DNA from 4 places in the Streptomyces poriticola genome. Region 2 is predicted to be linked to each of the others. Evidence: riboswitches for the same ligand, from Rfam matches in the RefSeq annotation. Region 2 holds a riboswitch; each other region holds the start of a gene.
The links. A riboswitch is a leader RNA that binds a small molecule or an ion and turns the genes downstream of it on or off. The one in region 2 is predicted to bind cyclic di-AMP.
Positions count from the first base shown of each region.

Region 1: it holds a riboswitch for cyclic di-AMP, as region 2 does, so the genes downstream of both, V5O46_RS24110 (M23 family metallopeptidase) here and V5O46_RS21630 (M23 family metallopeptidase) in region 2, are expected to answer to the same signal.
Region 3: it holds a riboswitch for cyclic di-AMP, as region 2 does, so the genes downstream of both, V5O46_RS15205 (transglycosylase SLT domain-containing protein) here and V5O46_RS21630 (M23 family metallopeptidase) in region 2, are expected to answer to the same signal.
Region 4: it holds a riboswitch for cyclic di-AMP, as region 2 does, so the genes downstream of both, V5O46_RS28685 (M23 family metallopeptidase) here and V5O46_RS21630 (M23 family metallopeptidase) in region 2, are expected to answer to the same signal.

Region 1 covers NZ_JBAGKH010000023.1:94,597-101,740, forward strand. The annotation lists gene V5O46_RS24095 (dihydrofolate reductase family protein) at 1-568, shown strand, start outside; tRNA gene V5O46_RS24100 (tRNA-Met) at 625-698, shown strand; gene V5O46_RS24105 (PP2C family protein-serine/threonine phosphatase) at 1,229-2,272, shown strand; cyclic di-AMP (ydaO/yuaA leader) riboswitch at 2,596-2,764, shown strand; gene V5O46_RS24110 (M23 family metallopeptidase) at 2,777-3,904, shown strand; gene V5O46_RS24115 (PrsW family intramembrane metalloprotease) at 3,976-5,379, opposite strand; gene trmB (tRNA (guanosine(46)-N7)-methyltransferase TrmB) at 5,435-6,250, opposite strand; gene lhgO (L-2-hydroxyglutarate oxidase) at 6,713-7,144, opposite strand, start outside.
Region 2 covers NZ_JBAGKH010000019.1:11,675-18,818, forward strand. The annotation lists gene V5O46_RS21615 (MBL fold metallo-hydrolase) at 101-1,294, opposite strand; gene V5O46_RS21620 (TetR/AcrR family transcriptional regulator) at 1,414-2,034, shown strand; gene V5O46_RS21625 (SGNH/GDSL hydrolase family protein) at 2,254-3,039, opposite strand; gene V5O46_RS21630 (M23 family metallopeptidase) at 3,263-4,240, opposite strand; cyclic di-AMP (ydaO/yuaA leader) riboswitch at 4,245-4,402, opposite strand; gene V5O46_RS21635 (tyrosine-protein phosphatase) at 4,874-5,671, shown strand; gene V5O46_RS21640 (DUF6126 family protein) at 5,687-5,806, opposite strand; gene V5O46_RS21645 (helix-turn-helix domain-containing protein) at 5,803-6,426, opposite strand; gene V5O46_RS21650 (aspartate aminotransferase family protein) at 6,490-7,144, opposite strand, start outside.
Region 3 covers NZ_JBAGKH010000008.1:163,885-171,028, forward strand. The annotation lists gene V5O46_RS15195 (GNAT family N-acetyltransferase) at 89-1,168, opposite strand; gene V5O46_RS15200 (HAD family hydrolase) at 1,423-2,229, shown strand; gene V5O46_RS15205 (transglycosylase SLT domain-containing protein) at 2,263-2,760, opposite strand; cyclic di-AMP (ydaO/yuaA leader) riboswitch at 2,765-2,933, opposite strand; gene V5O46_RS15210 (polyprenyl synthetase family protein) at 3,530-4,540, shown strand; gene V5O46_RS15215 (LolA family protein) at 4,878-6,080, shown strand; gene V5O46_RS15220 (ABC transporter ATP-binding protein) at 6,271-7,144, shown strand, end outside.
Region 4 covers NZ_JBAGKH010000037.1:42,938-50,081, reverse strand. The annotation lists partial or broken gene V5O46_RS28700 (GNAT family N-acetyltransferase) at 1-1,606, opposite strand, end outside; gene V5O46_RS28695 (HPr family phosphocarrier protein) at 1,775-2,056, shown strand; gene V5O46_RS28690 (GntR family transcriptional regulator) at 2,184-2,879, opposite strand; gene V5O46_RS28685 (M23 family metallopeptidase) at 3,105-3,869, opposite strand; cyclic di-AMP (ydaO/yuaA leader) riboswitch at 3,882-4,044, opposite strand; gene V5O46_RS28680 (M16 family metallopeptidase) at 4,245-5,633, opposite strand; gene V5O46_RS28675 (M16 family metallopeptidase) at 5,630-6,982, opposite strand.

The DNA of each region.
Region 1 (7,144 bases), on a different contig from region 2:
CTTCGGACCGGGCGCGTACCAGCGGGGCCGGCTGCGGCTGCTGGAGACCCGGCGGATCGAGGACGTCGTGCTCATGCGCTACGTGCCCACCGCCCCAGGCACCGGCCGCGGCGCCGCGAACGCCGCCGACCGGCACTGGCTGGCGCTCGCCTGCGAGCTGGCGGCGCGGTGCCCGCCCTCGCGGACGGCGTTCAGCGTGGGGGCGGTGGTGGTCGCGGCCGACGGCACGGAACTCGCCCGCGGCTACTCGCGGGAGGGCGGTGACCCGGTCGTGCACGCGGAGGAAGCCGCCCTCGCGAAGACCGACCCGGCCGATCCGAGGCTGGCGACCGCCACGGTCTACAGCAGCCTGGAACCCTGCGCCCACCGCTCCTCCCGCCCCGTGCCCTGCGCCCGCCTGGTCCTCGACGCGGGCGTGCGCCGGGTGGTCACGGCATGGCGCGAGCCGGACACCTTCGTGACCGCCGCCGACGGCAGCGGAGTGCTGGCCGCGGGCGGCGCGGACGTGGTCGTCCTGGCGGAGTACGCCGGGCGGGCCAAGGCACCCAACGGACACCTGCTGGGGTGACGCCGGAACCTGTGTGCCGGGTGTCCTGCGCATGGCGTACACTGGTGACACACCGACGCGGGGTGGAGCAGCTCGGTAGCTCGCTGGGCTCATAACCCAGAGGTCGCAGGTTCAAATCCTGTCCCCGCTACTGAAGGCCGACGGCCGGGATCCATGAGGATCCCGGCCGTCGGTGCGTTCGGGGTTGCCTGTCGTCTCGGAGCTCCCTGTCATCCGGTCGGCCCTCACCGGTCGCTTCCCGCCCCGGGTCCGGCAACCCTGGACGAGCGGGATCGGGAGCGGCGCAGCCGTACGGGCGTGGCGGGAGACGAGCGAGTGGTGCGGCCTGGTGAGCTGGAGCTTCCCCGAGACACGCCCACCACCGACCCTGCGGACGGTGCGGCACGTACGGCGGGTTCGGCGGGTACGGCGGGTTCGGCGCGTGAGGGACGCAGAGGGCGGGCGGGACGCACAGGGTGGGTCCGACGTGCAGAGCGGGCCGGCGGCCGCACAAGGCGTAGCGGGTGTACGGGGCGTGGGGTGCGCGCAGACCGCACGGGCCGCACGGACCGCACGGGCCGCACGGACCGCACGGGCCGAACGGACCGAACGGACCGAACGGACCGAACGGGCCGTCCTACGGAGCCCGCGTGGCGGCGAGGCCCGCACGCCCGCACCCTCGTGCGGCTGCTGCCCGGACTGCTGATCGTGGCCGGCGCCGGGTACGACATCCTCACCCCGCGCGACTTCACCGCTGCGCCCCTCTACACGGCCGCGCCGCTGACCGCCGCCCCGATCTGCTCGCGGCGCGGCACCGTCCTCACGGGGGCGGTGACCGTCGCCGTGGTGATCATGCTGCAGCTCTCGCTGGGCGCGGCGCACCGGAACGGCTCCCTCACGGAGCTGGTCACCATCGCCACGGTCGCCGCCCTCGCCGTGCTCGTCAACGCCTACGTCCGCCGCACCGGCGAGCGGCTCGCCTCCGCTCGAGAGATCGCCGAGGCCGCTCAGCGCGCAGTGCTGCCCGTGCCCGCCGAGCGGGTCGGCGGCTTCGAGATCGCGGCCCGGTACGAGGCCGCCCAGGCGGACGCGTACATCGGCGGCGACCTGTACGCGGTGCAGGACACCCCGCACGGAGTGCGGCTCGTCGTGGGCGACGTACGCGGCAAGGGGATGGGCGCGGTGGCGGCGGTGGCCGTGGTGATCGGGGCGTTCCGGGAGGCCGCCGAGCAGGAGGCGACGCTGGAGGCGGTGGCGCAGCGGCTGGAACGGGCGCTGGCCCGGGAGGGCACCCGGCGCGCGGGGATGGACGACTCCGAGGGCTTCACCACCGCCGTCCTGGCCGAACTCCCGCACGGCGACGGCGTCGTGCGGCTGCTCAACCGCGGCCACCCGCCACCGCTGCTGCTGCGCAGCGACGGCACGCTGCGCACGCTGGCCGCCGGTGAGGCCGCGCTGCCGCTCGGCATGGGTGAGCTGGGCGCGTGGCCCGACCGCGCCCACGAATCGGCCTTCCCCGGTGGCGCCACGCTGCTGCTGCACACCGACGGGCTGTCCGAGGCCCGTGACGCACGCGGGGAGTTCTACGATCCCGGGGAGCGGCTCGCCGGGCGGGTCTTCCGGCGTCCCGGCGAACTGCTCGACGCCCTCGCGGACGATGTACGCCGGCACTCGGGAGGCGGGACCACGGACGACATGGCACTGCTGGCCGTACGGCGGCCGTGAGTTCGCCCGGTCCCCCTGGCGGGCCTCCGGGCCGCGGGTCTCCGGGCCGCTGGCCGCGGTTCTCCTTGATCATTGTCACGAGTGGTGACCGGACGAGCGCCCTCCGCATAACAACTGACACACTGTCAGGTGTTGAACAATGAACAGTCGGTGTACGGGGTCCGCCGAGGCGGGGTCAACTCGCCCGGTTTTCACCGATCGTGAGGCATGCGTCCGTGGCGAAATCGTTAATGATCAAGAGGAACAGCTTGGAATATGAGGCTCGGGTCTATTAACGTTCGATAACGCAGCGCGGTCGTCCCAGCCGTCACAGAAGGCGGCTCCGTGCGCACGCGCCGAATTCTGCGCAGAGATGCACAGGAACCGGGGAACCACCACCTTGGGGTGAATCGGGCGTATCGGGCCGTGGAGTCACGGACTTGTGTACGCGCGTAGGAGACCTTCCTGCTCCGAACCCGTCAGCTAACCCGGTAGGCGGAGAAGGAAGGAAAGGAGTACGCCCACGTGGCGTCCAACCGGCCTGCCCCCGAGGCCCCGTTCGTGCCGAGTCAGCGCGACGGCGACACCTTCGTCCAGCGTGACGCCGACGCGTTCGCCCAGCCCGACGGCAATCCGTTCGTCCAGCGGGACGGCGACACCCTCACCCAGCGGGACGGCGACACCTTCGTCTACGGCGCCCGCCGCACCGACGAGGGTCCCTGGGACGAGTGGAACCCCACCGCGGAGACCGTCCGCCCGGTCCGCGGTCGGCACCGCGTGGCCAAGCAGCGCGGCGGACTCGCCCGCAGCTCCACCGTCCTGGGCGTCGGCGTCATAGCAGCGGTCGGCGCGGGCGGTATGGCCAGCGCGCAGACCGGCAAGCCGCCGGTGTCGATCTCCATGCCCGACCTGCCCAACGTCGGCTCCCTCATCTCGGACGAGGAAGAGGCCCCCAAGGGCTCCGCGACGCCGCTCAGCACCATCGGCGTGACCTCGACCGACACCGATGAGGGCGCCGCCGACGCCGGTGAGGCACTGCGGGCCCGGATCATCGCGCAGGCCGAGCAGCAGCAGGACCAGGTCGAGAGCAAGGCCGCCGCCGAGGCCAAGGCCGCGGCCGAGAAGAAGGCCGCGGAGGCCGCCGCCAAGGCGGCCAAGGAGGCGGAGGCCAAGGCCGCCGCCGCGAAGAAGAAGGCCGAGGAGGAGGCCCGCAAGAAGGCCGAGGCCGAGCGGCTGGCGCAGCTCGCCAAGCAGTACACGCTGCCGACCTCCTCATACACCATCTCCTCCAGCTTCGGACAGGCCGGCGCCTACTGGTCCTCCGGCTACCACACCGGCCTGGACTTCGCCGCGCCGACCGGCACCCTGCTCAAGGCCGTGCACAGCGGCACGATCACGTCCGCCGGCTGGGACGGCTCCTACGGCTACAAGACCGTGCTCACCCTCGACGACGGCACCGAGATCTGGTATGCCCACCAGTCCTCGATCAGCGTCAGCGTCGGCCAGAAGGTCACCACCGGCGACGTCATCGGCCGGGTCGGCGCCACCGGCAACGTGACCGGCGCCCACCTCCACCTGGAGGTGCACCCCGGCGGGTCCGCCTCCGGCATCGACCCGATGGCCTGGCTGCAGAGCAAGGGCCTCACCCCCTGACGGCGGCCCCTCCGCCACGGGAGGGCACAGCTACCGACTGCCGGCGGTCCTGACGGCGATCCCCCCCGACGTCAGGGCTGCCGGTTCATCGGTACCGGCCCTGTTTGGTTCACGGGTACCGGCCAGGAGCCGTACGGCTGGTGCGGCGGCCGGTGCGCGGGTGCCGGAGCCCACTGAACCGCACCCCACGGCTGAACGGGAATCCACGGCACGGGCGGTGCGGTGGCACGGGCCGCATGGTCGAGCGCGGGGCCGGCTGCCGCCCTGCGGTGCCACAGGGCGTCCAGCAGCTGCCGCTCCCGCACCGTGAAGTCGGCGCCCGCCCTGCCCCGGCGGCCCCGGTGCCGGAGGAGGGCCAGCGAGGTCGCGTACGACTCGTACTCCGCGAGCGTCCGCGCCGCCTCCCTCCCGCCGAGATGCCGCGCGTGATCGCGGGCGATGCGCCGGGCCCGCATCGACCCCAGGGCGAGCGGCTCGGCGGGCGCCAGCCATCCGGCCGCGACATACGCGGGCAGCTCGGCGCGTACGGTGCTCAGTTCGCGCTGGCGGGTCCAGATCAGCAGCCAGGTCAGCAGCCCGAACGCGGGCACCATGAACGCGGCGTACACCGCGAAGAAGCCGTACTCCCCGAACGACGCCGAACCGTTCCACAGTGCGTGCAGGCCCATCGCGAGCAGCAGACCGGCGAGCGGGAGCAGTACCCGGCCGATCCGCCGGACGCGCCGGCCGCCGGAGTCGGCGCCGGCGGAGAGCGCGGCGAAGCCGAAGCCGATGCCGGTGAGGACCGTGAAGAGCGGGTGCGCGAACGGCGACATCACGATGCGGACGAAGAACGTCGCCGCGGTGACCGAGGCGATGCCCCGGTCGCCGCTGAGCTGGTCGGTGCCGAAGGCGGTGCCGAGGTAGAGGATGTTCTCGGTGAAGGCGAAGCCGGTGGCGGTGACACCGGCGATGACGACGCCGTCGAGGACGCGGGTGAAGTCCCGTCTGCGGAAGAGGAAGACCAGCAGCACGGCGGCCGCCTTCGCGGTCTCCTCGACGACCGGGGCTATCACCGTGGTGCCGAGGGTGTCGGCACTGGCCGGATCGGCGGTGGCGGTGGCTATCCAGCGGGTCGCGAAGCTGTTGGCGACGATCGCCATCAGCGCGGCGGCGAAGGCGCCCCACGCGAACGAGAACAGCAGGTTGCGCCAGGGACCGGGGTCGACCCGGTCCAGCCAGCGGAACGCGGCCAGCAGCAGGGGGACCGGGAGGACGGCGAGGCCCAGCCCGACCAGGAAGCCCTCCGTGCCGGTCTCCTGGCGCACCAGGGCAAGGATCACCAGGCCGGAGAGGGCGAGCAGAGTGATCAGCGCGCCGTACCGCACGAAGGCGCGCTGCCACCATCGCGACTGGGCCGGACACCCGGGGCCGGCGGGATCGGTGGGGCCAGCGGGACTGGTGAGACCAGCGGGGCTGGTGGGGCTGATGGCCACGGCATCGACCCTTACGAGACGGGGGCGCCGCCCGCCGCAGCGGGCGGGGCCGGCTTCAGGAACCGGTGCGGTGTACGCGGCGGAAGAGCAGGTCGTTCACCACATGACCCTTGTCCAGTCCCTGGCCCTCGAAACGGGTCTGCGGGCGGTGGGCGGGACGGGGCGCGAAGCCGCCGTCGGGACGGGTGTTCTCGAAGTCGGGATGTGCGGTGAACACCTCGAGCATGTGCTCGGCGTACGGCTCCCAGTCGGTGGCGCAGTGGGCGACGGCACCGGGCCTGAGCCGGGACGCGGCCAGCGTGAGGAACTCCGGCTGGATCAGCCGGCGTTTGTGGTGCCGCTTCTTGGGCCAGGGGTCGGGGAAGTAGACGCGGAGCCCGTCCAGGGAGTCGGGGGTGAGCATCTCGCGGAGCAGGATGATCGCGTCGCCGTTGCCGACCCGGACGTTGGTCAGGCCCTTGCGGTCGGCGAGGTTGAGGAGGCTGCCCTGGCCGGGGGTGTGGACGTCCACGGCCAGGATGTTGGTGTCCGGGTCGGCGGCGGCCATCTCGGCGGTGGCCTCGCCCATGCCGAAGCCGATCTCCAGGACGACGGGGTTGCTGTTGCCGAAGAGGTCGGAGGGGTCGATGACGCTCTGGCCGTCGATGTCCAGGCCCCACTTGGGCCACAGCCGCTGCAGTGCGTCCGCCTGGCTGGTGGTGACCCGGCTGCGGCGCGGCGTGAAGCTGCGGATCCGCCGCTCGAAGTGCGTCCCGGCGGGATCGGCCTTCGGGCCGTCGGGGAAGCGGGGCTCCCCCTTCGCCCGGACACGGCGAGCGGGCTCGCCGGGGACGGGAGCGGACGGTTCGTGAGCGTTGTGGAAGTCAGACACAGTGAGTCGATTTTACGGTGCGGGAGCGTGCCCCCCTGGGCCGGCCGCCACCCCTCCGCGGTCGGTCGTGCACCCGCGGCGCCCGAGCGGCCCGGGATGCACCCCAGGGGCGGCACGGGTGAGCTGCCCCTCCGCGGAAGGCGCCACCCCGTAGACGCCGGGCTGCGCCTCCCACCCGGCGGCCACTCCGGCACCGGTACTCGTGCCCGGTGGTGGTGGTCACCTGCGCCACGGCTTTTGGGGACCGGTTCCCGTGCCCGGGGTCGAGGATCATCGCGGTGCCAGGTCTGCGGAGACCGGTTACTCGTGTCCGGTGCAGGTGGTCACCTGGGCCGCGTCCTTTGGGGACCGGTTCCCGTGCCCGGGGACAGTGCTCACCTGCGCCACGGCCCCGGGGGCTGCGGCCCGCGCGGAGCCCAAGCCCGTCGGCTGCGGTACACGGCAGTGCCACGCCGGCCCCGGTCAGAGCTCCCCCAACGCCATCAGCGTCCGCCGGGCCACCTCCCGTCCGATCGGCAGCGCAGCCGTCGCCGCGGGGGACGGCGCGTTCAGCACATGCACCGCGTGCGCACCCTCCCGGATCATGAAGTCGTCCACCAGCGTCCCGTCCGCCAGGACGGCCTGCGCCCGCACCCCCGCCGCCGTCGGCACCAGATCGTCCTCCGTCACCGCCGGCAGCAGCCTGCGCACCGCCTCGGTGAAGGCTCCCTTGGACAGGGATCGCCGCAGCTCCCCCGCGCCGTACCGCCAGTGCCGGCGTGCGATGTGCCAGGAGCCGGGCCAGGCGAGCGTCGTCCCCAGCTCGCCGGGGCGGATCACCCCCCAGCCGTAGCCCTCCCGCGCCAGCGCCGGCACCGCGTTCGGCCCGACGTGCACGCCGCCCTCGATACCCCG
Region 2 (7,144 bases):
TCTCGTACGACAGACCGATAAGCAGGCGGAACACCCGTTGCGGAAGGACGTCGATTCGATCGAAATTCGACTGAAATCGATCGGAAATTGTCACCGACGGTCAGCGGTCACCCGCGAGGTCGAACCCGCCCTCCGCGGCCTCCGGCGCCGCCTCCGGGGGTACGGTCCGGCGCCAGTGGCGGTCCACGGGTGCGGAGACCCCACGCCACCACGGCTCGGCGGGGACGTCCCCCGCCGGTTCGAAGGGCTGGCCGGGTCGCGGGAGGGCGAGGACCTGGCCCGCCTCCTCGGCGGCGTCCTTCATCCACTCCCCGGGCTCGGCCCATGGATGCGGGGCCAGATTGAAGGTGCCCCAGTGGATCGGCAGCAGCACACCGCCGGTCACCCCGCCCTGGAGGTCGAGGTGGGCGCGGACGCCTTCGGCCGGGGTCATGTGGATGTCGGGCCAGAACTCCGCGTACGCGCCGACCTGGATCATGGTCGTGTCGAACGGGCCGTACGCGGTGCCGATCTCCTGGAAGCCCTCGAAATAGCCGGTGTCACCGCTGTGGAAGAGGCGGTGGTTCTCCCCGGCGACGGCCCAGGAGGCCCAGAGCGTGTGCTGGGTGTTGCGCAGACCGCGCCCGCAGAAGTGGCGGGCCGGGGTGGCGGTCAGGGTCAGGCCGCCCACCTGCGTGGACTCGTGCCAGTCCAGTTCGCGCAGCCGGCCGGCGGCGACGCCCCAGTGCTCCAGGTGGGCGCCGACGCCCAGGGGCACGGCGAACAGCGTGTCCGTGCCGGCCAGCGCCTTGATCGTGGGCATGTCCAGATGGTCGTAGTGGTCGTGCGAGATCACCACGACGTCGACCGGGCCGAGGGCGGTCAGGGGCAGCGGCACCCGGTGCAGCCTCCTGGGGCCGGCGAAGGGGAACGGGGAGCAGCGCTCACCCCAGACCGGATCGAACAGCACCCGCCGCCCGTCGATCTCGGCGAGCACGCTGGAGTGGCCCAGCCAGGTCAGCCGGAGTGCGGTGGCCGGGGGGCGGGCGAGGTCGGCGAGGGTGGTGGCGTGCGTCGGCACGGTGCCCCCGGGGGTTCTGCGCCGACGCGCCTCGCGGTCGAGGAAGATCTTGGCGAAGTCCAGGGCGGAGCCGGAGGGCCGGGTCCGGGCCGGACCGCCGGGGTTCTGGAAGACACCGTCGGTGAAATGCGGCGATCTGCGGATCCGCGCCATGCGCTCGCCGCCGGGGTCCACACCGAAGGCCGCGGGCCGCGGTACACGGAACCCGGTGCTCGGGAGACGGAAGCCTGCCACGGTACCTCCAGGTGGAGTAGGTCAGGCTTTCATTATGATCGGCCGGCCCGGTCGTGCGGGAGCCGCGCATCTCCGGAAGGGGCCGGGCGGCACCGGGGTGCCTTGTAGGGTGACCTTCCGTGGCCAGAATTCGATTGAGTGTGCGAGAACGGCGTGAGGAGCTGCTCAGCGCGGCGGTCGAGCAGATAGCCGCCCGGGGTGTCGCGGCCGTGCGGATCTCCGACGTCGCCTCGGCGCTCGGCGTCAGCAATGCGCTGGTGCTCTACCACTTCTCGACCAAGGAGAAGCTGGTCGCCGCCGCGTTCGGGCATGCCGCCCAGGACGACCTGGCGCATCTGCGCAAACTGCTCGGCCGCCGCACCTCGGCACTGCGCCGGCTACGTGCGGCCGTCCGCTGGTACGCCCCCACCGGCCAGGCCAAGGGCTGGCGGCTGTGGATCGAGAGCTGGGCGGCGGCCCAGCGCGAGCCCGCGCTGCGCGAGGTCGCGCGGGATCTCGACGCTCAGTGGAAAGCCGCGCTGACCGAGGTCATCACCGAGGGCGTGGCCGCGGGCGAGTTCCCCTGCCCGGACCCGGCCGGCTCCGCCCTGCGTCTGACGGCCCTGCTGGACGGGCTGGCCGTGCAGCTGACGGCGTACGGCGGCACGGTGTCCCGGGCGCGCGCGCAGTCGTGGGTGGACGAGGCGCTCGCCCGTGAGCTGGAGGTGGAGCAGAAGGCCTGGACCACGGCTGCGCGGTGAGCGCGACGCACGCCCGGCTCCGGACGGGGGGCCACGGCGAGAGCCCCGCCCACCGGGGACGGTGTGTGCGCGACCCGCGACCCGGGCCCCGGCTCCCGGCGGCGTGGAGTACGCAGTGCTCGCGCCGGCCGGCGGCGCCGAGGGGGTTCTGTTCGTGCCGGCCCCCGGCGACCGCCGAGGGGGCCGCGTTCGCCGCTGACCCGGGGTGAGCCGGTGTGGTCAGGCCACCGGGGCGATCCGGCTCCTGATGTCGTCCGGCGACAGCGTGCCCTTGGCGGTCACATGGTCGCCGGAGGACTGGCCGCGCAGGCGCCGCCCGATCCAGGGCACCAGGTACTCGCGCGCCCAGTGGACGTCGTCCCGGCGGACATCGAGCGCGCCGCGCGGCGGGAGCGGCGGCCAGGGCTGCTCCGGGTCGGCGGGGACCGGCAGCCCGAGCGCCTGGCCGGCGCGGAGGGCCACGCGCGTGTGCCCCTCGGGCGACAGGTGCAGGCGGTCGGCGTCCCAGGCCCGGCGGTCCTGCACGCTCCGCAGGGACCACAGGTCGAGCACGGGGCAGCCGTACCGGTCGGCGACGGCGCGCACATGCCCGTTGTAGGTGGCGATCTTGCCGCGCAGATGCCTGAGGACGGGCACGCCCCGGGTGTCGAAGCCGGTCGTCACCAGGACGGTGCCGGCCACCGTGGTCAGCGCGGCGACCGCCCGCTCGAACCGCTCCGCGACCTCGTCCGGGTCGGTGCCGGGCCGGATGATGTCGTTGCCGCCCGCGCAGAACGAGACCAGGTCCGGGGCGAGTTCGACCGCCCGCGGGACCTGCTCCGTCGTGATCTGGTCGAGCAGCCTTCCGCGCACGGCGAGGTTGGTGTAGGTGAATTCGCCTTCGGGCCGCCGGTCGGCGAGCAGGACGGCGAGGCGGTCGGCCCAGCCGACGAACGCCCCGTCGGGGCCGGGATCGCCGACGCCCTCGGTGAAGCTGTCCCCCACCGACACGTACGACCCGATCACTGATCTGCTGTCACTCTTCGAATCGTCTGCCACGCCGGACCATGATTCACCCTGGAATGTGACCTACGCGACCGTAGGCAGGGGTTGACGAGCGGTGAGAAAGGCCACTGCCAAGGCTTGGTCAACTCCGGAATAGCGCAGCGTCCCCGCCCGGGAACGCGGGAACGGCGAAGGCCGGACCCGGGGATCGGGGTCCGGCCTTCGGGCGTGCGTGCCTCGGGCGTCAGAGGGAGACGCCGTGCGAGCGCAGGTAGGCGATCGGGTCCACGTCGGAGCCGTAGTTCGGCGTGGTGCGGATCTCGAAGTGCAGGTGCGGACCGGTGGAGTTGCCGGTCGAGCCGGACAGGCCGACCTGCTGCCCCGCGGTCACGGACTGACCGGTGGAGACGGAGAGCGAGGACAGGTGGGCGTACTGGGCGTAGTAGCCGTCGGCGAGCTTGATGACGACCTGGTTGCCGTACGCACCGGCCCAGCCGGCGGAGACGACGGTGCCGGCGCCGACGGCCTTCAGGGAGGTGCCGGTCGGGACGACGAAGTCGGTGCCGGTGTGGTAGCCGCTGGACCACATGCTGCCGGTCTGGTGGTAGGGGGTGCCGATGGTGCCGCCCGGCACCGGGGACACGTAACCCGAGGCACTCGCGGTGCCGGCGGACTGCGCAGCCGCGCCCTCGGAGGAGGACTTCTCGGCCGGGGCCTGCTCCGCCTTCTGCGCGGTCTCGGTCTTCTCGGCCTTCTCGGCCTGCTTCGGGGCCGACGGCTCGGCGGCCTCGGCGGCCTTCGGAGCGGACGACTCGGCGGCACCCGCCTCGGCCGGTCCGCCGACGGAGAGCTTCAGACCCGGGTGGATGAGGGACGGGTCCTCGCCGATGGCCTGGAGGTTGTCGGCCCACAGCTGCTGCCAGCCGCCGGTGACGTCGTACCTGTCGGCGATCTTCGAGAGCCAGTCGCCGGCGCGCACGGTGTAGGTGTGCTTCTCCGACGACTTCTCCGAGTTCTTCCCGGAGTTGTTCGAGGCGACCTGCTGCTGGGCCGCCGAGAGCGACTGCGGCGCCTTCTCGGCAACGGACTGCGCGGGGGCCGCGTGGGCGCTCACGGCGCCGATGAGCGGCAGCGCGAGCGCGGCGCCACCGGTTCCGGCGACGGCGATGGTGCGGGTCAGACGCTGGGTCCTGGTGCGACGGTGCTTACCCCTGGCGGGCATGGCGAATTCCTCTCCGGCGCCTGCGAGGTGAGCTGTCGGGTTCGGGCTGGAGATGCCCGGCCGTGCCGCGGCACGACTTGACCCCTAGCCGTTCCGGAGACCGGAACAGGCGGTGATTCCTGTGGGTCCCCCGCTCCTGCCGGGTACGGGTGTCGGGTGGGTGCGAAAGTCCGGTCGGCGGCAGGATTAGGCGTCCGTCCGGATCGGTCGTGAACGTAAGGGACCAAGACGCACAGGAACAAGCAGGGGTTTCCCGATACGCGGTATTTGCTTGATCCATCCCGGGTTTCCGCGGTAACACTCCGTCGATTTGATGCCCGCCGCAATGCACGAAAGCCCTTGAGAAGCACGTGAATTACGTGAACATGACGGACAACGCACCGTCACGGATATGACGCTCCTCACGCGACCGCACTCCAGGTTCCTTTATTCCAGAGCGAGTTGGAATGAAGGTGCTAATTCGGACAGAAGGCCCAGATGGGATGTGAATGGAAAAGCGCGACAAGAATGTCTCCGGCGCCGAGGCCGGGCCGTGCCTGTGGACAACTCATTGCCCCAGGCAAGAGATGCCGTATCGTCGAGTCGGTGGCCGCCGACGATCAGCGCCGGCGGCGCGGAGTGGGAGGAGCCCCCGTGACGCAGCAGGTCCCGTCGACCGAGCCCGAGCTGGCCGGTGTGCGCAATTTCCGTGACGTGGGCGGCCTGCCGACCGAGGACGGCCGCCGGGTGCGGCACGGCGTGCTGTTCCGCAGCGGGCACCTGGCGCACGCCACGGCGGAGGACGCCGCGTTCCTCGGCGCCCTCGGCCTGCACACGATCTTCGACTTCCGCAACTCCGCCGACCAGAAGCTCGAGGGCCCGGATATCGCGCTGCCCGGCGTGCGCAATGTGAACCTGCCGCTGTCCGACCCGGCCGACGGCGCCGAGTTCTGGAAGATGGTCCGCGACGGCGATCTGGACCAGCTCCGCGACATCCTCGCGGACGGAAGGGCCGCGGACCGGATGATCGCCTCCTACCGCATGATCGTCAAGGAGCGTACGGCGGAGCACTCCCAGGTGCTGCACTCGCTCGCCGAGGACAGCGTCCCCGCCCTGATGCACTGCGCGGCCGGCAAGGACCGGGCCGGCCTGTCGGTGGCGGTGACCCTGCTGGCCGTGGGAGTGGAGCGCGAGGCCGTTCTCGAGGACTATCTGAAGTCCGGCGCCGAGCACCGCCGCTACCGGGTGCACCGCAGCAGCAGCTCCGCCTCCGCCTACTCCCCCGAGGTCATGGAGCTGCTCAGCCCCCTGTTCGACGCGCGGGCCGAGTATCTGGCGGCGGCCTTCGAGACCGTCGAGGAGACCTGGGGCGGCGTCGACGCCTATCTGGAGCAGGGGCTGGGCGTCACACCGGAGACCCGGGAGCGGCTGCGGGGGCGGCTCCTCGACTGAGGCCGCCCAAGGCCCTCACTTCGCCCCGAGCTCGAAGAGCAGATAGACGAAGGCGGCGAAGACATGCCCCACGGCGATGTAGACGATCAGCCGCACCCACAGGGCCCGCGGGAACTTCTCCTCCATGTCGCTCATGGCATCTCTCCGGTGGTGCGGCCCAGGCACAGCGCGGCCGTGGGGCTCTGCAGCAGGGTGTGGACGAACAGCAGGTCGACGCCGTCGGGGTCCGGGGCGGCGATCCGGTGCGGGGTCAGCGAGTCGAAGTGCGCGCTGTCGCCGGGAGCGAGCCGGTGCACGGTGTCACCGAGGTGCAGCCGCAGCCGGCCCCGCAGCACATACAGCCACTCCTCGCCCGGGTGCACCCGCACCATGTCGCCCTGCGTCCCGTACGGCACATGGACGCGCAGGGCCTGCATGCCGCGCCCGGTCGCCCCGGCCTGCCAGTACGTCCAGCCGCCCGCCGGGGCCGGCTCCATGTCGGCGGCCCGCACTACGGCGTCGCGGTCCGCGGCGGTCTCGCCGAGCAGCTCGGAGACGGTGGTGCCGTAGATCCGGGCCAGGCCGAGCAGCATGGGCAGCGAGGGCTGCCGCTGCCCGGTCTCCAGCCGGGAGAGGTGGGCCGGCGACAGTCCCGCCGCGCGGGCCGCGGCCTCCAGGGTGAGGGCGGCCCGCCGGCGCAGGGCCCGCAGCTGCGGTGCCACCGCGGACATCGCGTCGGCGGGGCCGTCCGGCGGGTCGGGCTCGGAAACGGTCATACGTCCATTGAGCCCGAGCGAGTGCCTCAGGGGCAATTTTCTTGCCCGAGAGGCAAAATCCTCTCAGTGGTTCGCCACCGCCTGCTTGACCAGGGTCTTGCCGAAGTCCCACAGCAGCCCGCCACCGCTGTGGGCATCCTCCATGACCTCGGTGAAGGCGTCCACGAACCGGTCCACCTCCCGCTCCCCGATGATCAGCGGCGGGATCAGCTTGATCACCTCCATCTGGTCTCCGGAGACCTGGGTGAGAATCCGGTGCCGGTGCATCAGCGGGGCGACCACCATCTGTGCGAACAGCCCCTTGCGCGCGGCCTGCAGCATGGACCAGCGGCTGCGCAGCCGCATCGACCGCGGCCTGCCGAACTCGATGCCGATCATCAGCCCCCGGCCACGCACCTCGGAGAGCAGTTCGTAGCGGTCCACCAGCGCGGCCAGCCGGGACCTCAGCAGTGCGCCGGTGGCCGCCGCGTTGGCCACGATCTGCTCGTCCTCCAGCACGGCCAGCACCGCCAGCCCGGCGGCCATGGCCTGGGCGTTGGAGCCGAAGCTCGCCGAATGGACCAGGACGCGGTCCATCGACGAGTACACCTTCCTGAAGATCCAGTCCCTGCCCAGCGTGGCGCCCACCGGGACATAGCCCCCGGACAGCGCCTTGGCCACGCAGACCAGGTCGGGCTCGACCCCGTCCTCGTGCTGGTAGGCGTAGAAGGTGCCGGTC
Region 3 (7,144 bases), on a different contig from region 2:
CCTCAGCCCGTGCCCGTTCCCGCTGCGACCCCTCACGCGCGCGCCGTGCCCCGGCCATGCGCCCACCCCCTTGCTCGTCACCCTGTCCTCACGACCGGCGCAGCCGCGCCGCCCCCCTCAACGTCCGTACGGCCAGCGACGCGAGCCGTGGCCGGGCGCGGACGAAGCCCTGTGTGCGGCGCGTCGGCTCCCGGCGGAGCCACTGCAGCGCGGCACCGGGCCCCGGACGTGCCGCCGCACCCTCGTACACGGGCAGTTCGCCCGTCTTCAGCGAGTCCTTGTACTCGGCGGCCCCGCGCCCCATGTCGAGCATGCCGACGCCCTCGGCCGCGGCGGCCTCGGCCATCCGCAGATGCAGCACCAGCCCCGGTGAGTACTTCGCGAACTCCGGGTCGTACGCCGGGAACCAGCAGGACAGCACGGTCGCCGAGCGCAGCCCGAAGTGGGCGGCGACGGGGCGCTCGCCGGCGTAGAGCACGGAGAGTGTGCCGGTGCACTCCGGTGCCCGGGTCCCGGCGAGCCCGCCGACCAGCCGGGCGATCCATTCCTGGGCGAACCGGTCCCGGCGCCCGGTCCTGCGGTACTGCGCCGACTTCCAGGCCATGAGCGTGCGCAGCGCGGCCGGGTCGCGCTCGTCGAGCACGAAGCGCACGACGCCGACCTGGCGGCCGAGCCGCCGCTCCTTGGCCAGCGTCGTCCTCAGGAACTTCGGGGACCGGGCGCGCAGTTGCCGCTCGTACACTTCGTAGCCCTGCTCCACGTCGATGACGTAGGCGGCGTGCTCCTCGGCGGCGTACGGCACGAACAGCCGTTGCTCCGCCTCGAGGTTGTCGAAGGAGAGGCCGGACAGGCCGCAGGCCCGCAGCAGGGCACCGGCGTCCGGGGCCGGACCCTGGCCCAGCACCGCCCCCTGGCAGTCCGAGACGCCCAGGCCGATCGCGCGGCCCTGGCCCAGCGGACCCCGCTCGTACGGCAGGAATCCGGCCGGTTCCCGGCCGTCGTACAGGACCGCCACCCGGGCCCCGGGCCGCACCCGGCCCACTGCCTCGGTGAACTCCGGTTCCATGAACGGGTTCCGCGGCGCCTGCGACTTGGCGCGCAGTTCGCGCCAGTGCTCCCGGTCCCCCTCGCCCAGCTCGTGCGGGCGCAGCACACGTACGCGTCCCATGCTCAACTCGACCCCCCGATCAAGTCCCCCCTGGACAAACAGGAAGGTACCGCCGGAGCCGTCCGGAGGGTAGGTAGCGGAGCATGTTGTTGCCAATCGGTGCACAGGCCCTTAACCGGCTTTAGTCCGTGATCCGATAGCTTTCGGACACAAACGTCCTGATGCGGACCTGTTCTTGACCGTCACGCGTGCGTTCTGCTTCGCATGCGTTCCGTGGGTGAGTCGGTGGGGCGCGATGTCCGTATTCTCTGATCATGGACCCCACCGCATATGCACTCGTCGCCACCGATCTCGACGGAACCCTGCTCCGGGGCGACGACACCGTCTCCGATCGGTCGCTCGCCGCGCTCACGCGGGTGACCGGGTCCGGTGCGCGGCATCTGGTGGTGACGGGCCGCCCGGCGCCCCGGGTGCGGCCGCTCCTCGCCGACCTCGGCTGCAAGGGGCTCGCGGTGTGCGGTCAGGGAGCGCAGCTGTACGACGCCCGGGCGGACCGTCTGCTGTGGTCGGTCACCCTGGACCGGGAGCTGGCAGAGACCGCGCTGGGCAAGATCGAGGCCGAGGTGGGGCAGGTGTACGCGGCCGTCGACCAGGACGGCGTCGACGGGCTCACACTGATCGAGCCGGGGTATCTGATGCCGCACCCGACGCTGCCCGCCGTGCGGGTCGGCCGGCGCGAGGATCTGTGGTCCGAACCGATCAGCAAGGTGCTGCTGCGCCATCCCGACCTGTCCGACGACGAATTGGCGGCCACCGCGCGCGCGGTGGTCGGTTCGCTGGCCACGGTCACCATGTCGGGGCCGGGGACCGTGGAGCTGCAGCCCTGCGGCATCACCAAGGCGACCGGTCTGGCGCTGGCCGCCGCGCAGCTGGGGCTGAGCCCGGAACAGACCATCGCCTTCGGTGACATGCCCAACGACATCCCCATGTTCGACTGGGCGGACCGCGGTGTGGCGATGGCCAACGCACATCCCGAACTGCGGGCGGTGGCCGACGAGGTCACCCTGTCGAACGAGGACGACGGCATCGCCGTCGTCCTCGAGCGACTGTACGGGCGGTGATCAGGGGGAATCCTGCCGCGCCTCCGGGGTGCCTCAGTACGGACCGTAGACGTTGTCGATCGAGCCGTACCGGTGGGCCGCGTAGTTGCAGGCGGCGGTGATGTTGGCGACCGGGTCGTACGGGTCCCAGGAGGTGCCGGGCACGTGGTAGGCGCGGAAGGTCGGGTCGATGACCTGGAGCAGGCCCTTGGACGGGGTGCCGTTGGCCGCGTTGATGTCCCAGTTGTTGATGGCGTACGGGTTACCGGACGACTCCCGCATGATGTTGCGGTGGATGCCGTTGTACGAGCCGGGGATGCCGTGCTGCGCCATGACGGCGAGCGACTCGCGGATCCAGCCGTCGAGGTTGTTGGAGTAGGCCGTCGTCGCGGTCGTGACGGTCGCCGGGGCAGCGGGAGCGGCGGCGGCGGTGGTAGCGCCGACGAGCGGCAGCGCGAGCACGGCGGCGCCCGTGCCGGCGACGGCGAGCGTGCGGGCGAGGCGCGAGGTCCGGGTGGTCAGGGCGGGGCGAAGGGAGCCGAAGGCAGCCATGTGAAGGATTCCTCTCCTACGCCTGCGAGGTGAGCTGTCGGGTTCGGGCGGGAGGTGCCCGGCCGCGCCCTGACGGGCGTGGCTTCACCCCGAGCCGTTCCGGTCGGTGACCGGCGCGGCGACTTACCTGGGTCCCCCGCTCCTGCCGTGCGTGAGTTGGTCGGTCGATGGGTTCCGTCCGGGCGGCGGCAGGACTCGGCGTCCGCCCGACAGGCCGGGAACGTATGCGAGAGCACATGTCCGGAACAAGTGCAGGATTCACACAAGCAGCGCTTTGACCATGATCCGAGGCTTTTGGTGTGCTTGATCCTTTGTGGGCGCCAAGGGTCAACTGGCTTGCGAGGTAAAGGAGGAGTAAGTGGCGAGGTGACTGCCGGGCCGAGAGGCTCGCGTGAGCCAACTCACCCGCGATCGCATCTACGGCAAATCGGGCAATACAGCCAACTAGGAGTCAACCGCCCACTCGTGGGCGGGATCGTGCGATTGCGCGTCGAATGGGTGACGTCGGCGGGGCCGGGGGCGTTGGGAGGGGTGCCGGGGCCCTGGGCGGGCCGCGCGTCGCGGTCGCGCCCGCCGGTCGGTATCGATCAAAATCTCTCCATATCACCTGATCGAAAACATACCGCTCATGATCCGATACCGACCGGCCTGTAACGGTGGGCGCTAGCGGTGATCGAAACGTGACCGGATACGCTGACTCGAGTGATGGCAGCGACCTATCGACAAGCCGGGTAACCGCCAGTAGACACCAGCAGACAGGAGACCCCTCGTGACCGTCGTCGGGCCGTTCGGGCTGAGCGTGCGGGACCAGGCTCTGGAAGCCGATGTCCAGGTCGGTTTGGCGGCTGTCGAGGAAGGGTTGCTCGAGGCAACCAAGAGCGAGGTGCCCTTCATCACCGAGGCCGCCCAGCACCTGGTGCGGGCCGGCGGCAAGCGGTTCCGGCCGCTGCTCGTGATGCTCGCGGCCCAGTTCGGTGACCCGTACGCGCCCGGTGTCGTGCCGTCGGCCGTCGTCGTGGAGCTGACCCACCTCGCCACGCTCTACCACGACGACGTGATGGACGAGGCCGCCGTCCGCCGCGGGGTGGCCAGCGCGAACACTCGCTGGGGCAACTCGGTCGCCGTCCTGACCGGCGACTTCCTGTTCGCCCGGGCCTCACAGATTCTCGCCGACCTCGGACCGGAGGCGGTCCGGGTGCAGGCGCTGGCGTTCGAGCGGCTGGTCACCGGGCAGATCCTGGAGACGGCCGGCCCCCAGGACGGCCGCGACCCGGTCGACCACTACCTGGATGTGCTGGCCGGCAAGACCGGTTCGCTGGTGGCGGTGTCCTGCCGGTTCGGCGCGATGATGTCCGGCGCCGACGAGCGGCTGGTGGACGTGATCAGCCAGTACGGCGAGCGGCTCGGCGTCGCCTTCCAGCTCGCGGACGACGTGCTGGACATCGCCTCCGACTCGCGCGAGTCGGGCAAGACCCCGGGCACGGACCTGCGCGAGGGCATCCCGACCCTGCCGGTGCTGCGGCTCCGGGAGCGGACGGCCCGCCTGGGCCTCGCCGAGGACCGCGCGCTGTGCGAACTGCTCGACTCCGACCTCAGCGACGACGGGCGCCACGCGGAGGCACTGCGCCTGCTGCGCGCCCACCCCGCGCTGGAGCAGGCCCGGCGGGACACCGTTCGCTATGCCGAGGACGCCCGCGCCGCCCTGACCCCGCTGCCGGAGTGCGACGCGAAGGCCGCGCTGGTGGAACTGTGCGACGCGGTGGTGCACCGGGCCGGTTAGTCTCCCGCCCCTCTCTTCCTCTCCTCCCTTTCCTCCTCTTTCCCTCCCCTTCTCTCCCTCCTCCTCGCCGTCTACCCCACTCGCCCGTTCGTCGGCCTGGGCGGGTGGCGCGCGTCACACGACCCCTACTGGTCGGGGGAGGTGTCATGCCGTCATGTCATACCCCAGCAGTACACGCAGTTGGCTCCGCGGTCTGACGCTTCTGCGGCGCGGATTTGGTGGGATGGACACCACGGAAAACACCACTCCTCACCGATTCGGGTGAGAATGGCGGCTCAGGGGTGGACGAGTGCGAGGTCGCGAGAAAGCCGCCGCCGACGACGGAGGTAGGGCACACATGGCACCGTACGAATCCGACGGCATCAAGACCGCCGGACAGGACGAGGAGCGCCGGGCGGGGAGGCGGCGCAAGGCCGCACGGTACGTCGTCCCGGTCACGGTGATGGGCGTGGCGGCCGCCACGATCGGGCTCGTTCCCGCGCTCGCCGACTCCGGGGACCCCGACCTCCCGGAGATCACCGCTCAGGAACTCATCGAGAAGATCGCCACGTCGGACGTGGAGCAGCTGTCCGGCACGGTGAAGATCAGCACCGATCTCGGCCTCCCGGATCTCGGCGGTCTGGAGAGCGGCCTGATGTCCGGCGGCCTGGGCGCCGGCGAGGACGGCGGTTCCGCCGCCGATCCCCAGGCCCGGCTGACGGAGCTGGCCAGCGGCACCCACACGCTGCGGGTCGCGGCCGACGGACCCGACCGGCAGAAGGTGTCAGTGCTCCAGGACGCCGCCGAGTACAGCCTGATCCACGACGGCAAGGACGTCTGGGGCTACGACAGCGCGTCCAACGAGGTCTACCACGCCACTGTCTCCGACCAGGCCGAGGAGTCGCACGAGCAGCCGCCCGCCACCCCGAAGGACTTCGCCGAAGAGGCGTTGAAGGCGGTCGACGACACCACGTCCGTCACCGTGGACGGCACGGCGCAGGTCGCCGGCCGGGACGCGTACCGGCTCGTGATCGACCCCAAGCAGTCCGGAACCACGGTCGGCGCGATCACCGTGGCGGTGGATGCCAGGACCGGGATGCCGCTGAAGTTCACACTGACCCCGGCCGCCGGCGGCGCCGCCGTGGTCGACGCGGGCTTCACCCAGGTGAGCTTCGCCAAGCCGGACGCGTCGACCTTCGACTTCGAGCCGCCCAAGGGCGCGAAGATCACCGAGGACGGCGCGCTGGAGGACCAGGCGCCGGAGCACGGCCAGAAGTCGGAGGAGGAGCTGGCAAAGGGCTTCGACGGCCTGAGCGTCATAGGCGAGGGCTGGAACGCGGTCGCGTCCTTCGACACCGGCGGCGAGGGTCTGCCGACGGCCTCCGCGGGCGGCGACCTCGGCGGGTTCCTGGACTCGCTCGGTGACCAGGTCACCGGTTCCTTCGGCTCGGGCACGGTCTTCAAGACCCGCCTGATCAACGCCCTGATCACGGAGGACGGCAAGGTGTACGTCGGCGCCGTCACCAAGGACACCCTGGTCCAGGCGGCGAACGGGAACTGACGGTCCGGGCCGGCGAACCGGGGCCGACGACCGGTTCGCCAGTCCGTACGGAGGGCGGAGCGTCCGCACGGAGGGAAAAGAGAGTCCGTACGCAGGGCGGCGCGTCTGTACGCAGGGCGGCGTATCCGTACGCAGGGCGGCGCGTCTGCACGCAGGACGAGCGTCCGTACTCGGGGTAGCGAGGGAGCCGATGGACGAACCGAGCGAGGGCGAGGGTGATGCCGTCATCGCCACACGCGCGCTCACCAAGCGTTACCGCGGTGGCCAGCTCGCCGTGGACGGCCTGGACCTGACCGTTCCGGCGGGCAGCGTCTTCGGCTTCCTCGGCCCCAACGGCTCGGGCAAGACCACCACCATCCGCATGCTGATGGGCCTGATCGAGCCCACATCGGGGACGGCAGCCGTGCTGGGCAGACCGATGCCGGGCGCGGCCCGCGCCGTAGTGCCGTGGGTAGGCGCTCTCATCGAGGGTCCGGCCCTGTACGGCCATCTGTCCGGGCGCGACAACCTGCTCCGGTACGACGCCGCCGACCCCACCGCCGATCCGCGCACCCGGCGCGAGCGGGTCGCGTCGGCGCTGGACCGGGTCGGCCTCACAGCCGCGGCCACGAAGAAGGCGAAGGCCTACTCGCTGGGGATGAAACAGCGGCTGGGGCTCGCGGCGGCGCTGCTGCAGCCGCGTCGCCTGCTGGTCCTCGACGAGCCGACCAACGGACTCGACCCGCAGGGCATGCGCGAGATCCGCACCCTGGTGCGCGAGCTGGCCTCCGACGGCACCACCGTGTTCCTCTCCTCCCATCTGCTGGACGAGATCGACCAGGTGTGCACGCACGCCGCCGTGATGGCCCAGGGCCGGCTGATCGTCCAGGGGTCGGTGGCGGACCTGGCCGCGGGCGTGCGCGGCCGACTGGTGGTGACCACGCCGGACACCACGGACGCGGCCCGGGTGCTCAAGGAGCAGGGCGCCGCGGACGTCGTCACCGCCGAGGACCGGGTGACGGCGCAGCCGCCGGGCCATGACCTGGCCGAGGTGAACGCCGCTCTGGTGGCGGCCGGGGTGCGCG
Region 4 (7,144 bases), on a different contig from region 2:
GCCCCTCGGCGAGGCAGGCGTCGTAGGTGAGCAGGCCCAGCGACTCGGAGTTGCCGAGGATCGCCACCCGCGGGCCGGTGGGCAGCGGCTGCCGGGCCAGCAGCAGGCCGGTGTCGACCAGGTCGGTGATCGTGTCGACCCGGATCACCCCGGCCTGCCGGAGCAGCGCGGAGACGGTGGCGTGCGGGAGCCGGGTGGCCCGCACGGCATGGCCCTGCGGTGCGGCGCTGCGGTGGCGGGCGCCCTGGACCACGACCAGCGGCTTGGCCGCGGCCGTCCGGCGGGCGAGCCGGGTGAACTTGCGGGGGTTGCCGATGGACTCCAGGTACATCAGGGCGACATCGGTGTCCGGGTCGTCGTACCAGTACTGGAGCACGTCGTTGCCGGAGACGTCGGCGCGGTTGCCGGACGAGACGAAGGTCGAGACGCCGGTCACGCCGGTGACCCCGCCGCCGCGCCGGTGCAGCCGGGAGAGCAGGGCGATGCCGATGGCGCCGGACTGGGCGAACAGCCCGATCCGGCCGGGGCGGGGCATCTCGGGGGCGAGGGAGGCGTTGAGCCGGACCTCTGGCGAGGTGTTGACGATCCCGAAGGCGTTGGGCCCGATGATGCGCATCCCGTACGTGCGCGCGTGCCGCACGAGGGCCCGCTGGCGCTCGCGACCGTCGGCGCCGCTCTCGGCGTAGCCGGCGGAGATCACTACCAGGCCCTGCACACCGTGCTCGCCGCACTCGGTGACGACCTCGGGGACATGGTCGGCGGGCACCGCGACCACCGCGAGGTCGACGTGGGCGTCGATGTCCCGCACCGAGCGGTGGGCTCGCACGCCGTCGAGCTCCTGCAGATCCTCGGGAAAGGCCCGGTTCACGGCGTACAGGCGGCCGGTGAAGCCGGCGTCCCGGATGTTGCCGAGGATGCTGCGGCCCACGCCGCCGGGTGTACGGCCGGTGCCGATGACGGCGACGGAGCCGGGCGCCAGGAGCCGCTGCACGGAGTGGGCCTCGGCGCGCTGTTCGCGCGCGTACTGCACGGCCAGCGAGCGGTCGGTGGGCTCGAGGTCGAACTCCAGCCGGACGACGCCGTCCTCGAAGCTGCGCTTCTGGGTGTACCCGGCGTCGGTGAACACCTTGATCATCTTGGTGTTGGCGGGGAGCACCTCTGCGGCGAAGCGGCGGATGCCTCGCTCCCGGGCGACGGCCGCGATGTGCTCGAGCAGCGCGGAGGCCACACCGCGGCCCTGATGGGCGTCCTGGACGAGGAAGGCGACCTCTGCCTCGTCGGCAGGTACCGAGGAGGGCGTGCCGTCGGGGCCGATGCGGTCGTAGCGCACGGTGGCGATGAACTCGCCGCCGACCGTGGCCGCGAGCCCCACCCGGTCCACGAAGTCGTGATGCGTGAAGCGGTGGACGTCCTTGGCGGACAGACGAGGGTACGGCGCGAAGAAGCGGTAGTACTTCGACTCGTCGGAGACCTGCTCGTAGAAGCTGACCAGGCGCTCGGCGTCATCGACGGTGATGGGGCGCACGCGCGCGGTGCCGCCGTCGCGCAGCACCACGTCGGCCTCCCAGTGCGCGGGATACTCGTGCCGGTCCGGCGAGGTCTGCATGGGCCCCAGAGTACGGCTCGCGTACGACAACGGCGCGGGGCAGTCTGTGGTGGACGACACGGTCGGGCCGAGGCCGCGGCGCGACCGCCGGCGGCGAGTCGTCGGGGCATGCTTCACGATGTGGGAAACTGGTCTAGACAACCCTGAACACCTGAAGGGCAGCATCACATGGCTGAGCGCCGCGTCAACGTCGGCTGGGCCGAGGGTCTCCACGCCCGCCCCGCCTCCATCTTCGTCCGAGCCGCCACGGCCACAGGCGTCCCGGTGACGATCGCCAAGGCCGACGGCAACCCCGTCAACGCGGCCTCCATGCTGGCCGTGCTGGGCCTGGGCGCCCAGGGCGGCGAGGAGATCGTCCTCGCCTCCGACGCCGACGGCTCGGACGCCGCTCTGGACCGGCTGGCGAAGCTGGTCTCCGAAGGGCTCGAGGAGCTTCCCGAGACCGTCTGAGGCCCGCCTTGTCCTCAGCTCCACGAAAGGCCCGCCCGGATCACCGGACGGGCCTTTCGCTTTTCTTTTTTCGGGCAGCAGAAAACAGGGCCCCCGAATTGCCTGTTCTTTGTATACGGCGCCGGTGTTAATTCCGCAGGCTCGGCATGTTTACGGGACGTTGCGAATGCCTCACACGCGCCGGCCGCTCGCCGCCGGAGGCGAAGCGCGGCCGGTGCGCCGGGGCCGCCCGTTCGACGTGCAGCGCGGTGAGCGCGCGGGCCCGCTCGCCGTCCCCGCGGGCCACCGCGTCGACGATGGCACCGTGCTCCGTCCAGGACTCCACCGGGCCGGCCGGCGGCTCCACCGCGTACATCCAGGCGATCTTGTGCCGCAGCTGGGCCAGCATCGCGATCAGCGCGGGACTGCCGGAGGACTGGGCCAGTGTCTCGTGGAACCAGCCGTCCAGTGAGCGCAGGTCGTCGCTGGTGCCCTGGCGCGCCCGCTGCTGCCCCAGCCGGACCAGGCCGCGCAGCACCTTCAGATGCGCCTCGGTGCGGCGCTGGGCCGCCCGGGCGGCGCCGAGGGGTTCGAGGAGCAGCCGCATCTCCAGCAGATCGGCGGCCTCCTGCTCGGTCGGTTCCGCCACGCACGCGCCCGCGTGCCGCCGGGTGACGACGAAGCCCTCGGCCTCCAGGGTGCGCAGCGCCTCGCGCACCGGGACCCGGGAGACGCCGTAGCGCCGCGCGAGCAGCTCCTCGGTGAGCCGGCTGCCGCGCTCGTAGACACCGGCGACGATGTCGTCCCGGATCGCCGTGCAGACCGAGTGCGCCGGAATACGCATGACCGACCTCCGCCTTAATCCCCGTGCAACGTCGTCGAGTGACGTGCGTTCCGTGACTCTATGGCAATGAGCGGGAATTTCCGACGGCGGGTCGGAATCCATGGCTATTTTTTGGACAGACGGACGTTCGAAAAAGTCCGAAAGCCCCGGCTCGGGGCCGGGGCTTCGGGGTGCGGCGTGGGGTGCGGCTCGCGGCTGCCGCTCCGGGCCGCCGCGGCGGCGGGGTCAGAGGCTGACGCCGTGGGCCCGCAGATAGGCCACGGGATCGATGTCCGAGCCGTACTCGGCGCCGCTGCGGGCCTCGAAGTGCAGGTGTGGTCCGGTGACGTTGCCGGTCGCACCGGACAGACCGATCTGCTGGCCCGGGGTGACGCTCTGGCCCACCGAGACGCCGACGGAGGACAGGTGACCGTACTGGGTGTACGTCCCGTCGTGCATCTTGATCACGACTTGATTGCCGTACGCCCCGCCCCAGCCGGCCTCGACGACCGTGCCGGTGCCCACCGCGCGCACGGAGGTGCCGGACGCGGCATGGAAGTCGACACCGGTGTGACTGCCGGAGGACCACACACCGCCGCCGGCCCGGTAGGAGGTGGACACGTAGGAGCCGCTGATCGGGGCGACGAAGGTGTTCAGTCGCTTGCGCTCGGCCTCGCGAGCGGCGCGCTCCCTGGCCTCCCGGGCCTGCTCGGCCGCCTCGCGGGCCCGCTCCCGGGCGGCCTGCTCGGCCCGCTCCCGGGCTGCGGCGTCCTCGGCGGCCTGCCGCTGGGCCTCGGCCTGGGCGTCGATCTGGTCGGCCACGGAATCGCCGATGGTGACGACCGGGGTGAGACCGGTCTGCTCCGCCGCGGGTTCGGCGGCGAGCGCGGGGGCCGCGAGGGTGCCCACCACGCCGCTGGTGGTGAGGGCGGCGACGCCCGCCGCGCGGGCGGTGGTGCGCTGTATCCGGCTGGGCCGGCGGTGCTTCCCGGTGGCGCGCGTGAACGCCATGTACAGGCTCGTCCTTTCCTTCCCTGTCGCCTACCGGGTTAGCTGACGGGTTCGGAGCAGGAAGGTCTCCTACGGACCCCCTCGCTGCGCGCGGGCGTCCGATTCACCCCAGGGACTGCGTTGGGTCCCCGGCTCCCCTGGCTCGCGCCGTACGGGGACTCGGCGATGACTGTCCGGTGCCGCGGGCGCGGCGCACTGCATGACGAACAGCCCGGAAGACGCTAAGGGGGCCAACTTTCAATTCCCAAACGGATCGGCCCTTTTGTAGCGCACACCACAGGCCAGACGGGGAACCTCTCCCTCAATTCGGACATAGCAGGGCCCTGGTGACGCCTGCGCCACCAGGACCCCACGCGCGTGCCGCTGAGGTGCGGTCTACTCGGCGGTCACGACGGTGACTTCACCGATGCCGAGCGCCTCGACGGGATCCTTGATCTCGGCTGCGTCGCCGACCAGAACGGTCACCAGCCGGTCCTCCGGGAAGGCGTTGACGACCGCCGCGGTGGCCTCGACGGTGCCGGTCGCGGCGAGCTGCTGGTACAGCGTGGCCTGGTAGTCGTCCGGCAGGTGCTGCTCGACCTGGTCGGCCAGCGTGCCGGCCACGGCCGCCGCGGTCTCGTACTTCAGCGGCGCCACCCCCACCAGGTTCTGCACGGCGACGTCGCGCTCGGCGTCGGTGAGCCCCTCCGCGGCGAGCATGCGCAGCACGGTCCACAGGTCGGCGAGAGCCGGACCGGTGTTCGGGGTGTCGACGGAACCGCTGATGGCGAGCATCGCCGCGCCGGTGCCGTCCGGGACGGAGAGCAGGACCTGCCCGAAGGACCGCACCCCGTAGGTGTAGCCCTTCTCCTCGCGCAGGACGCGGTCCAGGCGGGAGGTCAGGGTGCCGCCGAGGCAGTAGGTGCCGAGCACCTGTGCGGGCCATACGCGGTCGTGCCGGTCGGGCCCGGTGCGGCCGATCAGCAGCTGCGTCTGGACGGCGCCCGGGCGGTCCACGATGACCACCCGGCCGGTGTCGTCGGCGGACACCGGGGGCACCGGGCGGGACTCGGCCGGGGAGCCGGTCCATGCGCCGAGGGTGTCGCCGAGCAGCGCGTCGAGGTCGATGCCGGTGAGATCGCCGACGACCACCGCGGTGGCCGTGGCGGGGCGCACATGCCGCTCGTAGAAGGCGCGTACGGCCGCGGAGTCGATGCTCGCGACCGTCTCTTCGGTGCCCTGGCGCGGACGCGACATGCGCGAGTCGGCCGGGAACAGCTCCTTGGAGAGCTCCTTGGCCGCACGGCGCGCGGGGTTGGCGAGCTCGTGCGGGATCTCGTCGAGCCGGTTGCGCACCAGCCGTTCGACCTCGCTGTCGGCGAACGCGGGCGCCCGGAGGGCATCGGCGACCAGCCCGAGCCCCTTGGCCAGGCGGGAGGCCGGGACCTCCAGGCTGAGCCGCACGCCGGGGTGGTCGGCGTGCGAGTCGAGGGTGGCACCGCAGCGCTCCAGCTCTGCGGCGAACTCCTCGGCGGAGTGCTTGTCGGTGCCCTCGGAGAAGGCGCGCGCCATGATCGTGGCGACGCCGTCGAGGCCGGCCGGCTCGGCGTACAGCGGGGCTTGCAGGAGCACCTCGACGGCGACGACCTGCTGGCCGGGGCGGTGGCAGCGCAGAACGGTGAGGCCGTTTCCGAGCGTGGTGCGGTCGGGGGCGGGGAACGCCCACGGCTTGGGCTCGCCCGCCCGGGGCCGGGGGTGGAAGTCCATCGTGGCGAGCTCGGTCACTGGTCCGACTCCTCGGTCTCGTCGGTGGCCTCGGCGGCGTCTGCGGCTTCGGGTGCGGTCGGCTCGTAGACGAGCACCGCGCGGTTGTCGGGGCGCAGGCGGGCTGCGGCCACCTCCCGGACCTCGTCGGCGGTGATGTCGAGCACCCGCTGGACGGCGGTGAGGGCGAGCTGCGGGTCGCCGAACAGGACCGCGTACCGGCAGAGTTCGTCGGCGCGGCCCGCGACGGTGCCGAGTCGGTCCAGCCACTCGCGCTCCAGCTGGGCCTGGGCGCGCTCCATCTCCTCCGCCGTCGGGCCCTCCTGGGCGAACCGGGCCAGCTCCTCGTCGATGGCGGCCTCGATGACCGGCACCTCCACGTCGCCGGAGGCCTTGACGTCCAGCCAGCCCAGCGAGGGTGCCCCGGCCAGCCGCAGCAGGCCGAACCCGGCGGCCACCGCGGTGCGGTCGCGCCGCACCAGGCGGTTGTAGAGACGGGAGGACTCACCGCCACCGAGTGCGGTGAGCGCCAGGTCGGCCGCGTCGCACGCGCGCGTGCCGTCGTGGGGCAGCCGGTACGCGGCCATCAGGGCGCGGGCCGGGACCTCCTCCTCGACGATCTCGCGCAGCTGCCCGCCGATGACCTCGGGCAGTTCGCCGTCACGCGGGGCGGGCTTGCCGTCGTGCGCGGGGATGGAGCCGAAGTACCTCTCGATCCAGGCGAGGGTCTGCCCGGGGTCGATGTCGCCGACGACCGACAGCACCGCGTTGTTCGGCGCGTAGTAGGTGCGGAAGAACGCGCGCGCGTCCTGGAGGGTGGCCGCGTCCAGGTCGGCCATCGAACCGATCGGCGTGTGGTGGTACGGGTGGCCCTCGGGATAGGCGAGGGCGGTCAGCTTCTCGAACGCCGTGCCGTAGGGGACGTTGTCGTAGCGCTGGCGGCGCTCGTTCTTGACCACGTCCCGCTGGTTCTCCATCGACTCGTCGTCCAGGGCGGCGAGCAGGGAGCCCATGCGGTCGGCCTCCAGCCAGAGGGCGAGCTCCAGCTGGTGGGCGGGCATGGTCTCGAAGTAGTTGGTGCGCTCGAAGCTGGTGGTGCCGTTGAGCGAGCCGCCGGCGCCCTGCACCAGTTCGAAGTGGCCGTTGCCCTCGACCTGTGCGGAGCCCTGGAACATGAGGTGCTCGAAGAGGTGAGCCAGGCCGGTACGCCCCTTGACCTCGTGCCGGGAGCCGACGTCGTACCAGAGGCACACCGCCGCGACCGGGGTCAGGTGGTCCTCGGAGAGCACCACGCGCAGCCCGTTGGCCAGGCGGTGCTCGGTCGCTGTCAGGCCGCCGGAGCCTGCCTCGGCTGTGGCCGTGTGACCCATGGGCTGTGTGTCCCTTCGATCGCGGAAATCCTGGGTGGGAGTCGCGCAGCCGCAGTGGGCGGAGCTGCGGGATTCCTGCCGATCCTGCCACTGTATGCAAGCGTGCGGGCCGTCCGCGAAGTTCCCGGACGCCGTCTCCCGGAGCGAGGCCCGCGGTGGCTG